DNA from 2 places in the Cryobacterium sp. AP27 genome. Region 2 is predicted to be linked to the other one. Evidence: predicted binding sites of a transcription regulator. Region 2 holds the regulator's gene; the other holds the start of a gene.

Region 1 (5,393 bases), 1.4 Mb from region 2:
CCGCGAAGTCGGTGACCTTGACCCCGTCGCCGGTTCCACCAGAAATCTGGCGGAGGTGGTCGGCGATCGAGCGGCCGGAGACGTCGTTGGCCGCATAGGCGGCCAGGGCGATCAGGACCACGGCATCGTAGGATTCCGCGGCGTAGCTGTAGTCGGTCAGCGACGCATCGATCTCAAGCAGGCGATCCGTGAAGTCGCCGAGGCCGCCGACGTCGAGGCCGGGAAGGGTTCCCTTGGCGCCGGTGACGGTGCCGGGGGCGAAGTCAGCGCTGTAGTCCTTGAGATTGCCGTCAACGAAGTACAGCTTGTCGCCCGGGAAGCCGGTGCCGGTGAGTGCCGGAACGATGACCTTGGACTGGTCGAAGGTGATCAACACGATCGCGTCAGGAGCCTGCGCGGTGACGTCGGAGATCTGAGCGTCGAAGTTGGAGTCGCCCTCGTTGAACAGGGACTCCGCAACGACTTCACCACCGGCAGCCTCAAACGCGGCCTTGGTCGTTTCCGCCAGGCCGGTGCCGTAGGCGTCGTTGAGCACGATCATGCCGAGGGTGGCGTTTCCGTCGGCGGCGATCTGGTTGCCGAGCACTTCACCCTGGAGCAGGTCCGAGGGTGCGGCGCGCCAGTAGAGGTCGTCATCGGGGTAGTCGGTGAAGTCGGCCGACGTGTTGGCCGGGGAGAACTGCACGACGCCGGCGCCGGTGATCTTGTCGATCACGGTCTTGGAGACGCCCGAGGAGGCCGCTCCGACAATGGCCGAGACATCCTGCGAGAGGAGGTCGGTCACCGAGACGGTTGCGGTGTCGGTCTGGGTGTCTCCGGAGTCGCGGAAGATCGCTTCGACGTTCAGGCCGAGTCCGGCGTCATTGATGTCGTTCACGGCCAGCTGCACAGCGGCTTCCTCCGGCGGGCCGAGGAAGGCCAGCGCGCCACTCTGCGGGAGAATGGTGCCGATTTTCAGGGTGAGGTCGCGGTCGCCGGCCTCAATTTCCTTGAAGTCGCCGCTCGCCGTGGGGTTACCGTCGCCGGCAGGCGTGTCGGTGCCACCGGAGCTGCATCCGGTGAGCAGCAGCGCACTCACTCCAACCATGGCAATTCCGGTGACTACTGCACGAACCGACCGGGAGGCCGGGGCCTTCGCGAATACGCTCATGTTGCTCCTTGGGTATCGGAAAAAACAAACGATCACGGCACCCATTTGACTGCCGTTGAGCCACAGTATTGAATCCGCCGACCCGATAACCACCATCTTCGGCTCCTGAGCGCGTTATGGAGCCAAATCGTTACGATTGGCGGCCGGTCAGTCCCTGATACTCAATCTGCAAGCCCGCGTCCAAGGCGAGCACGCATTCGCCCCACGACGTGCACACTGCCGACCCCTGGCGCACCCTCACCCAGCCCGCCTCCAGCGACGCTGCCCCGTCGTCTCCGGTCGCCATCGCGGCGAGCGCGGTGGCGATGACGCCGTCGTAGGCTTCCGCCGCTCCCGCCGTGTCGGTCAGGCCCGGATCGGCCACGGTCAGGCGTGCGCCGAAGTCCGCGCTGACCGCGAGGGGAGTGCCGCCGTTCACGAGGTCATTCAGCGAGAGCAGCGCCGCGGGAGCGACGGATGCCGCCAGTTCGGGCCTTGCCGCGGTCTGAGCGTCCCACAGCACCGCATCCACGGCCCGGTCGATCAGGTTCGTGAAGTTCGCCGCTTCATCCCCCGCCGAATTACGATGGATGAGCTGCACCGGCTGGCCGAGCACGCCGCCCTGGGCGGCGATCTCCCGTGCGGCTATTTCTGATCCGGCCACCTGGGCGGCGCCGCCGGCCGCGTTGTCTCCGGTTGACGGAAACAGGGTGCCGATGCGCAGCACGCCGTCACCGGTGGGAACCACCGGCGCGGGCGTCGGGGCGGCAGTCGCGGGCACCGGCACGGGTTCCGAGCACCCCCCGAGGGTGGTGACGAGCGCTGCGGCCAGGAGCGCGGCAAGAAGGGCGGGGCGGGGCATCGGAGTCCAATCGGATGGTGTTCCCCGAGCGTAGCCTCGGATCAGACCAGTTCGAGGGACGCTCGCCGGGCAGTCCGGCCGGAAGCGATCATGTCCACAGTGAGAACGATGAGCGCAACCCACACCAGGGAGAATCCCACCCAGCGTTCAGGGGGCATCGGTTCCTTCAGGATGACGACACCCACGAGAAATTGCAGCACCGGCGCCGCGAACTGGATCAGCCCCAGTACGGTGAGGGGCAGTCGGCGCGCCGCGGCAGCAAACAGCAGGAGGGGAACCGCGGTCACCACACCGGCCGCGAGCAGACCCAGGGTATGCGCCGTAGACACCGTTCCGAACGTGAGGCCGGACAGGCTCCCGACGACCACGAGCTGGATGATGGCCACGGGGGCCACCCACGCCGTCTCCAGGGTGAGTCCGGTGACCGCGTCGACGCGCGGGCCCACCCGCTTCTTCATCAGGCCGTAAAAGCCGAAAGAGAAGGCCAGCACGAGCGAGATCCACGGAAGCGTACCGTAGCCGACGGTGAGCACAATCACCGCGACGAGGCTGATGGCGACGGCTATCCACTGGATGCGACGCAACCGTTCCCGCAAGATGAGCACGCCGAGCAGCACGGTGACGATGGGGTTGATGAAGTATCCGAGTGCAGCCTCGACCACGTGACCGGTCATGGCGGCAAACACGTAGGTCTGCCAGTTCACGAAGATGAGCAGCCCGGCGAGACCCATGGTGAACATCACCCGGCGCTGGCGCAGCACGGCGCGAAGCGCGCCCCATTTGCGCGTGGCGGTGAGCAGCACGAGGCAGAACACGAGGGAGAAGAGCACCCGCCAGGCGACGACCTCGAACGCTCCCGTGGGAGTGAGGAGCAGGAAATACAGGGGAAGCATTCCCCAGAGGCCGTAGGCGAGAAAACCGAACAGCAGTCCACGAGTGTGGTCAGAGCGCGACGTGCCGACAGCAGTGGCCGACACGGTCGGGCTCGGCGGAGCATCCGTCATTGAAAATTCCTGTCTACAACTCTGCCAACGTTCATCGCACCCGGTGTTGCCACATTGGAATGTAACGCCGGGGAACACAAAAAAACTCCCGGATGGCAAGGCCATCCGGGAGTTCTTGTCGTACGGGTGAAACTACTTAGCGAACAACGACGGCGAGAACGTCGCGAGCCGACAGAACGAGAAGGTCGTCGCCACCGAACTTCACTTCGGTTCCGCCGTACTTGGAGTAGAGCACCTTGTCGCCGACGGCGATGTCGAGGGGGACGCGGTTGCCCTTGTCGTCGATGCGGCCGGGGCCGACAGCAACAACTTCACCCTCCTGGGGCTTTTCCTTGGCGGTGTCAGGGATGACGAGTCCTGAAGCGGTCGTCTGCTCTGCGTCGACCTGCTTGATGACGATGCGATCCTCGAGCGGCTTGATGGAGACCGACACGGTTGACCTCTTTCTTTACGAAGATATGGGTTAGCAGACTCACAACGAGAGTGCTAAATCGAGCTTAGGGTGCATCTGGCACTCACGCAACGTGAGTGCCAGATGCGGGCGCGATTGATAGGTTTGTTCAATGGAACGCACCGAGCTCGTCGAGCTGCTTTCGCCCGAGGGTTTACGCCTGCTCGATTCCCTTCCGCGCTACGACACCATCGACGTCGTGCGGGCGGTGAGCGAGCTGCGCAAGGCCGGCCATGCCGCCGGCCTGGTGGCTGCGGCGTTGAGCCAGGCGCGGCTGCGCGCGAAGGCCGGATCCAAGTTCGGTGATTTCGCCAGCCGTATGCTCTTCACCGAGGCCGGACTCGAGCAAGCCACGCGCCTGCGTGTCGCCGCGCTGCACGCCGGTCGTTTCGCCGCGCTTGGCGCGGGCACGGATCGGCCTCCTCGCATCGTCGACCTCGGGTGCGGCATCGGCGGGGACGCCATGGCCATGGCCGCCATCGACCTCGACGTCACGGCCGTTGACGCCGACGAGGTGACGGCGACCGTGGCGAGCTACAACCTTGCGCCCTTTCCCCAGGCGAGCGTGGTGCACTCCCCCGCCGAAGAGGTCGACCTGGACGGCTTCGACGCGGCCTGGCTCGACCCGGCGCGCCGCACGAGCGGGCACAGCAACACCTCGCGCCTCACCCGCCCAGACGACTACTCCCCCTCCCTCGACTGGGCCTTCGCCCTGGCCCAGCGAATGCCGGTGGGCGTGAAACTCGGTCCGGGCCACGACCGCGACCTGATCCCGTCCGAGGCAGAGGCACAGTGGGTGTCCGTTGACGGCCAGCTCGTGGAGATGGGGCTCTGGTTCGGCGCGCTCGCCCGGGAGGGCATCCGTCGTTCCGCGCTGCTGTTGACGTCGAGCGGCGTCGTCGAGATGACCGCGGGCGGCGACAGCGAGGACGCCCCGGTGGGCGACCTCGGCGGCTACGTCTACGAGCCGGACGGTGCCGTCATCCGGGCGCGCCTGATCGGTGACCTCGCCCGCACCCTCGGCGCCGAAATGCTCAGCGAGGGCATCGCGTACCTCACGGCGCCCGCACTCGTGCAGACCCCGTTTGCGAGCGCGTTCCGAGTGCTCGAGGTGCTGCCGGTCGACGAGAAGAAGCTGCGCCTGGCACTGCAGGAACGCCACATCGGCACGCTCGAGATCAAAAAACGCGGAGTGGACGTGGACCCGGCCGCCCTCCGTACCCGGCTGAAGCTCAAGGGGCCGGAATCGGCGACCCTGATCCTCACGCGCGCGGCCGGGCATCGGGTCGCGCTGCTCGTGGAGCGCGTGCGCTGACCGCGCTCCCCTGCACGGCACACGGAGGCCCTCGGAGGTTTTCGTGACACGCCGCATTCCCAGCGCGCGGATGCGGCGTGGCGAGTCCGAGTCAACGTGCCCGGCGGTTCAGCCCAGAACGACCTGAGTGACGTACAGGAACCAGAACACGGCGAGCAGGATGCCGCCGAGGCCGGTCAGGAGGCCGCTGAGCCAGAAGACCTTCGCCCGGTACTCGACGGTGCGGGCGATCAGGGCCAGGATCACGGCGGTCACCGAGACAAAGATGCCCCACACGCCGATGATCCCGAGCAGCAAACCCAGCAGTCCGCAGACCAGGGCCGCGATGGACAGCCGGCGGCGGGTCGTGTGCGCGTGCATTTCCGCGTCGGTGTAGACATACGGAACCCACTCGGTGGGCGCGGTCACGGTCGATTCCCAGGCCAGTTCGCTGCCGGGGGGCGCCGGCGGACGAGTGTGGTCCAGCCGAACGTCGTCGTCGGCGTCAGCGTCGCGGTGCGCTCCGCTCATTGCAGTCCTCCGTGATACCAGGGGCCGGCGGGCCACCCCGTTGGGGGTGACCCGCCAGCGGATCAATAACCGTTATACGCGTTGCCGGCGGCGAAGAGCAGACCCCACAGCACGAGGCTGAG
Region 2 (5,393 bases):
TCCCCCGGTGAGATTCCGCCTTCCGGTCCGACGACGAGCACGATGTCGCGGTCATCGTTCGGCGCGGCCACGGCCGTCAGCCGCACCGAGGCGGTGGGTTCCAGCAGCAGCATTCGCGTCGTCGTGGCAAGAACCGCGAGCTGCCTGGTGCCGGCCAGCGCGCCGATCGTGGGCAGCCAGGGCCGAATCGACTGCTTGGTGGCCTCGCGCACAATGCTCGACCACCGTTCCTCACCCTTCGCAATTTTCGGCCCCTCCCAGCGGGAGATGGAGCGCGCCGCGGCCCAGGGGATGACACCGTCGATCCCGAGCTCAGTCGCGGCCTGCACAGCCATTTCGTCGCGGTCACCTTTTGCGAGGGCCTGAACGAGACGGATGCGCGGCGTGGGAGCCGCCGTCTCCGTCGCCGAGTCGACGAGCAGGGTGAACTCCGCCGGGCCCGCCGTGACGACGGTGCCCGACAACACGAGTCCCGCACCGTTGCCGATCAGCAACCGTTCGCCCGCGCGAATGCGGCTGACCGTCACGGCGTGCCGGGCCTCCGAACCCGTCACGCTCACGACGGAACCGCTCGCGGAGTCCTCCGCCCGCAGCTCGGGCGCCAGGTAGAAATTGGCCACGGTCGTTGTCCGCTAACTGAGGAAGCGGTCGCGCAGCCTGGCGAACAGACCCTGCTGGTAGTGGCTGAGCGCGGGCGCGGGCGCGGAGTGCCGCGCAGCGAACTGCTCGATGAGGTCACGCTCCTTGTGGTCGAGCTTCATGGGCGTGATGACCTGGATGCCGATCTTCAGGTCTCCGCGGCCATTGCCGCGCAGCTTCGTGATGCCACGGTCCTTGATCGTGAGAATCTCAGAACTCTGCACACCGGCGCGTAGTTCCACTTCGATGTCGCCGTCGAGCGCCTTGAGCTTGACCGTGGTCCCGAGAATCGCGGACGTCATCGGAACTTCCAGGGCGCACATGAGGTCATCGCCGTCTCTGCTGAAGACGTCGTGGTGACGCACCTTCATCTCGAGGTAGAGGTCGCCGTTCGGGCCGCCGGCCGAGCCGACCTCGCCGCTTCCGGGCATCTGCAGTCGCAGGCCGGTGTCCACGCCCGCGGGAACGTCCACGGGCACGGTGCGGCGGGCGCGAACGCGTCCCTGGCCGGAGCAGGTGGTGCACGGCGTCGCGATGATGGTGCCGAAGCCGCGGCAGGAACCACACGGGCTGCTCGTCATGACGTTGCCCAGCAGGGAGCGCACGGCGCGCTGGATGCTGCCGCTGCCGTGGCAGATGTCGCAGGTGACGGGTGCGGTTCCGGGCTGGCAGCACGATCCCTTGCAGGTGCCGCAGAGCACAGCCGTATCGACCTCGAGGTCGCGGTGTGTTCCGAAGATGACCTCGGCAAGGTCCAGTTCCACGCGAATGAGCGCGTCCTGGCCGCGTTCCCGCCGGGAGCGCGGACCGCGCGTTGATCCGCCGCCACCACCGAAGAACGTCTCGAAAATGTCGCCGAAGTTGCCGAAGTTTTGGCCGTCGAATCCGCCGCCGTTCTGCCCGCCCTGATCGTATTTCTGCCGCTGCGCGGAATCGCTCAGCACGTCGTAGGCGTGAGTGACGCTTTTGAATGTTTCGGACGCTTCTGCGCCGGGGTTGACGTCCGGGTGCAGCTGGCGGGCCAGGCGTCGATACGCCTTCTTTATTTCGTCGGTGGTTGCGTCGCGGCTCACGCCGAGAACTTCATAGTGGTCAGCCAAAGGTGGCTCTCCTCGTTGCTCTGTTGTTACGGAAGTAGGTGATTGTCGGTGCTGTCTGGGTCAGGTGCGCTATGGATCAGCTCTCGCCCAGGAGGGTGGAAAGGTAGCGTGCGACGGCGCGGACGGCCGCCATGTTGTTGGAGTAATCCATGCGGGTGGGGCCGAGTACGCCAAGGCGGGCCAGGTTGCCGTTTGAGCTGTATCCGCTCGTCAAAACCGAGGTTTCGGCCAGTTCAAACGGCGCGTTCTCGCGGCCGATGCTGACCGAGACCCCGTGCTGGTCAGTGGCCATCTCGCCGAACAGGCGCAGGAGAACGACCTGCTCCTCGATCGCCTCGAGCACCGGGTAGATGCTGCCGGAAAAATCTTCTTCCGTTCGAACCAGATTGGCGGTTCCGGCCATCACCAGTTTGGTCTGGCCGTTGGCGCCGACCTGCTCCCGGAGCGTCGACGTGATCAGCTCGGTCACGGCATCGACGTCTCGGTTTCCCGGGGCAACAAGCAACGGCGCGCCCGTCAACGCCGCCGCAGCATCCGTCATGGTCAGTCCGACAATCGCGGCGGTGAGGTGCGAACGCACCTGAGCGAGCGTCGGCTCGTCGACGGGAAGCGGCAGGTCGATGACACGCTGCTCGACGGCGCCGGAATCCGTGATGAGCACGGAGAGCACCCGGGTCTGGGTGAGCGAGACAAGTTCAATGTGCCGCACCTTGGCGCGGGACAGCGACGGGTACTGCACCAGTGCGACCTGATGGGTGAGTTGAGAGAGTAGACGCACGCTGCGCACGAGAACCTCGTCGAGATCCGCCGACTGGCCGAGGAACGTCTCGATGGCCTGTCGTTGAGCCGGCGTTAGAGGCCGCAGGTCCGCGAGGTGATCGACGAAGACCCGGTAGCCCTTGTCGGTGGGGATTCTCCCCGACGACGTGTGCGGCGCTGCGATCAGGTCTTCCTCCTCGAGGAGGGCCATGTCATTGCGAATGGTCGCAGCCGAGACTCCGAAGGAGTGCCGGTCGACGATGGATTTGGACCCGACCGGTTCGCGAGATGCCACGTAATCCTGCACGATGACGCGTAAGACGTCGAGACCACGATCAGAAACCATCGTCACGCCTCCCTACCTGTCGTACGCACCACAACACTGGCACTCACATTGCCTGAGTGCCAATCATATCGCGCCAGGGACAATATCGCCCATTGCTCCCGCAGGGGGGTCGCAGTAACTTATGCATATACGCGGTCTCATACACATTCATTGTGAAAGGCATGATCATGAGCGATCCAAACGCGCAGGCTCCCCGCGACCCCGACCCCGGCCAGAACCAGCCACAGTCCTCGTACCCGTCCGCGGCCGCCGCGGCGCCGCTCACGGCGGCCGAAGATCAACAATGGGCCTCCCTGGCCCATCTGGGCGGGATCCTCTGGATTCTTCCCTCCCTCATCATTTGGCTCGTATTCAAGGACCGCGGTCGGCGCACCAACATCGAGGCCAAAGAGGCACTGAACTTTCAGATCACGGTCACCATCGCCTGGTTCGCGGTGTTCTTCATCGGAACGTTCCTTGCCCTGATCACGCTCGGGATCGGACTCCTGTTCAACTTCCTCGGTTTGGTCGTGTGGATCATGACCGTGGTGTTCTCGATCATGGGCTTCCTGGCGGTGAAAGACGGCGGCACGTACCGGTATCCGGTGTCCGTGCGCTTCATCAAGTAGCCCGGGTACGCTGGGAGGGCCGGTGGCAGAGCGCCAGAATGCCGGTCGTTGATACAGGAGACCGAATGTCTGATGCCACCCCGCCCAGCGATCCGTACCGCTCCTCGCCCGCCGCGCCGCTGAGCCCCGCAGACGAGAAACTCTGGGCCACGCTCATCCATGTGGCCGGCATCTTCTTTTCGTTTGTGCCGGCGCTGCTCGGCTACCTGCTGTTAAAGGAGCGCGGACCGTTCATCCGCGCGCACAGCGCGACGGCGTTGAATTTTCAGATCACCGCGGCCATCGGCTACGCCGTGTCGGCCGTACTCACCGCCATCTTCGTCGGCTACCTGCTCGGATTCGCCATTTGGGCGCTGGTCATCGTGTTCAGCATTCTGGCGGGCCTCGCCGCGAACCGCGGCGAGGGATACACATACCCGCTCTCGTTCAAGTTCGTCAGCTGACCCGCCGGGCGACCCTATGGGGTGATGCGTCGCACGACCGCATCCGCCAGAAGTCGCCCCTTCAGGGTCAACTCGATGGACCCGGTCAGGGCCGCTCTGGCATTGATGAGTTCGTCGGCGATCAAACCGGCGACCTCGTGCCGCCCGGCTTCGGCCAGCGATGCGATCGGGATCCCGGTGCGAATCCGGCTGAGCAGCAGCACCCGTTCGAGCTCCCGGGTCGGCTCATCGAGCGCTTCCCGTCCGACGGCCGGTGACACACCGGACAGCACCCGCTCGGCGTAGGCCGCCGGGTGCTTCACGTTCCACCAGCGCACCCCGCCCACGTGGCTGTGCGCTCCGGGACCAACGCCCCACCAATCGTGGCTGCGCCAGTACGAGAGGTTGTGCCGCGACTCGTGCGCCGCATCCGTTGCCCAGTTGCTCACCTCGTACCAGTGATATCCGGCCTCGGCCAGGAGCTCGTCGGCCAGCTCGTAGAATTCCGCCTGCTGGTCGTCGTTGATGGGTACGACGTCGCCCCGACGGATCTGCCGGGCCAGCTTGGTGCCCTCCTCGACGATGAGCGAGTACGCACTCAGGTGATCCGGCGCCTGGCCGATGGCCTGTTCCAGACTTGCGCGCCAGTTCGCGATCGTCTCCCCCGGGGTGCCGTAGATGAGATCGAGGCTCACGTCCAGCCCCGCCTGGCGCGCCCAGCGCACGACGAGGGGAACCCGGTCCGGGTCGTGGGTGCGTTCCAGAGTGGCCAGAACGCTCGGAACGGCCGACTGCATGCCGAAGGACACCCGGGTGAAACCGGCGTCGGCCAGCGATTGCAGGTACGCGGCGTCGACGGAGTCGGGGTTGGCCTCGGTCGTGACCTCGGCCCCCGGCTCGATCCCCCACTGGGTGCGCACGGCCTGGAGCATCTTCACCAGGTCGGTCACCGGAAGCAGCGTCGGTGTTCCGCCGCCGAAGAACACGGTGGACACGTGCCGTTGCGGAAGGCCCGATTCGGTCAGAATGCGACCGGCGGCCTCGACCTCGAGCACGGCCTGGCTCGCGTAGTCGCTCTGCTTGACGCCGCGGAGTTCGGTCGCCGTGTATGTGTTGAAGTCGCAGTAACCGCACCGCACGCGGCAGAACGGTACGTGCAGGTAGACGCCGAAGTCGCGTTCCGACGCGCCGACGGATGCCGACGCCGGAATCAGGCCATCGGCCGGGGCCGGGTCGCCGAGGGGAAGTGCACCAGCCACGGACCTACAGCGCCCCAACCGGGTGAAGCGCCTTCAGGTACCGACGGGTGAAGCGTTCCTGCTGAATGCGCAGAAGCGGGGACGCGAGACGGTAGTACCAGGTGCTCGGGCGGGAGAACGCGCGCAGCGTGAACCAGACGGAGTCGTCGTCCCGCTTCTCAACGATGAACGACTCCTCACCGCTTTCGGGATGCCCCTTCATGGTGCCGTACGCGAAGCCGACACGAGTCTTCTCGGCGATGACGTACACGACGCGCACC

Evidence for each region. Region 2 encodes HrcA, which represses chaperone genes, less so after heat shock. Its sites were predicted from a motif close to TTNGCACTCGNNNNNNNCGAGTGCNAA; they were not measured.
Region 1: a site for HrcA is predicted at 3,504-3,530, ahead of groES (co-chaperone GroES). Genes of this name have one in related genera too.

What each region holds. Positions count from the first base shown of each region.
Region 1 is NZ_CM155285.1:232,065-237,457, reverse strand. It holds gene AC1MB9_RS01210 (ABC transporter substrate-binding protein) at 1-1,150, opposite strand, end outside; gene AC1MB9_RS01205 (ABC transporter substrate-binding protein) at 1,281-1,991, opposite strand; gene rarD (EamA family transporter RarD) at 2,033-2,995, opposite strand; gene groES (co-chaperone GroES) at 3,132-3,428, opposite strand; gene AC1MB9_RS01190 (class I SAM-dependent methyltransferase) at 3,559-4,761, shown strand; gene AC1MB9_RS01185 (hypothetical protein) at 4,870-5,271, opposite strand; gene AC1MB9_RS01180 (hypothetical protein) at 5,334-5,393, opposite strand, start outside.
Region 2 is NZ_CM155285.1:1,646,528-1,651,920, forward strand. It holds gene AC1MB9_RS07835 (16S rRNA (uracil(1498)-N(3))-methyltransferase) at 1-620, opposite strand, end outside; gene dnaJ (molecular chaperone DnaJ) at 633-1,739, opposite strand; gene hrcA (heat-inducible transcriptional repressor HrcA) at 1,816-2,844, opposite strand; gene AC1MB9_RS07850 (DUF4870 domain-containing protein) at 3,012-3,452, shown strand; gene AC1MB9_RS07855 (DUF4870 domain-containing protein) at 3,518-3,895, shown strand; gene hemW (radical SAM family heme chaperone HemW) at 3,910-5,133, opposite strand; gene AC1MB9_RS07865 (DUF1990 family protein) at 5,138-5,393, opposite strand, start outside.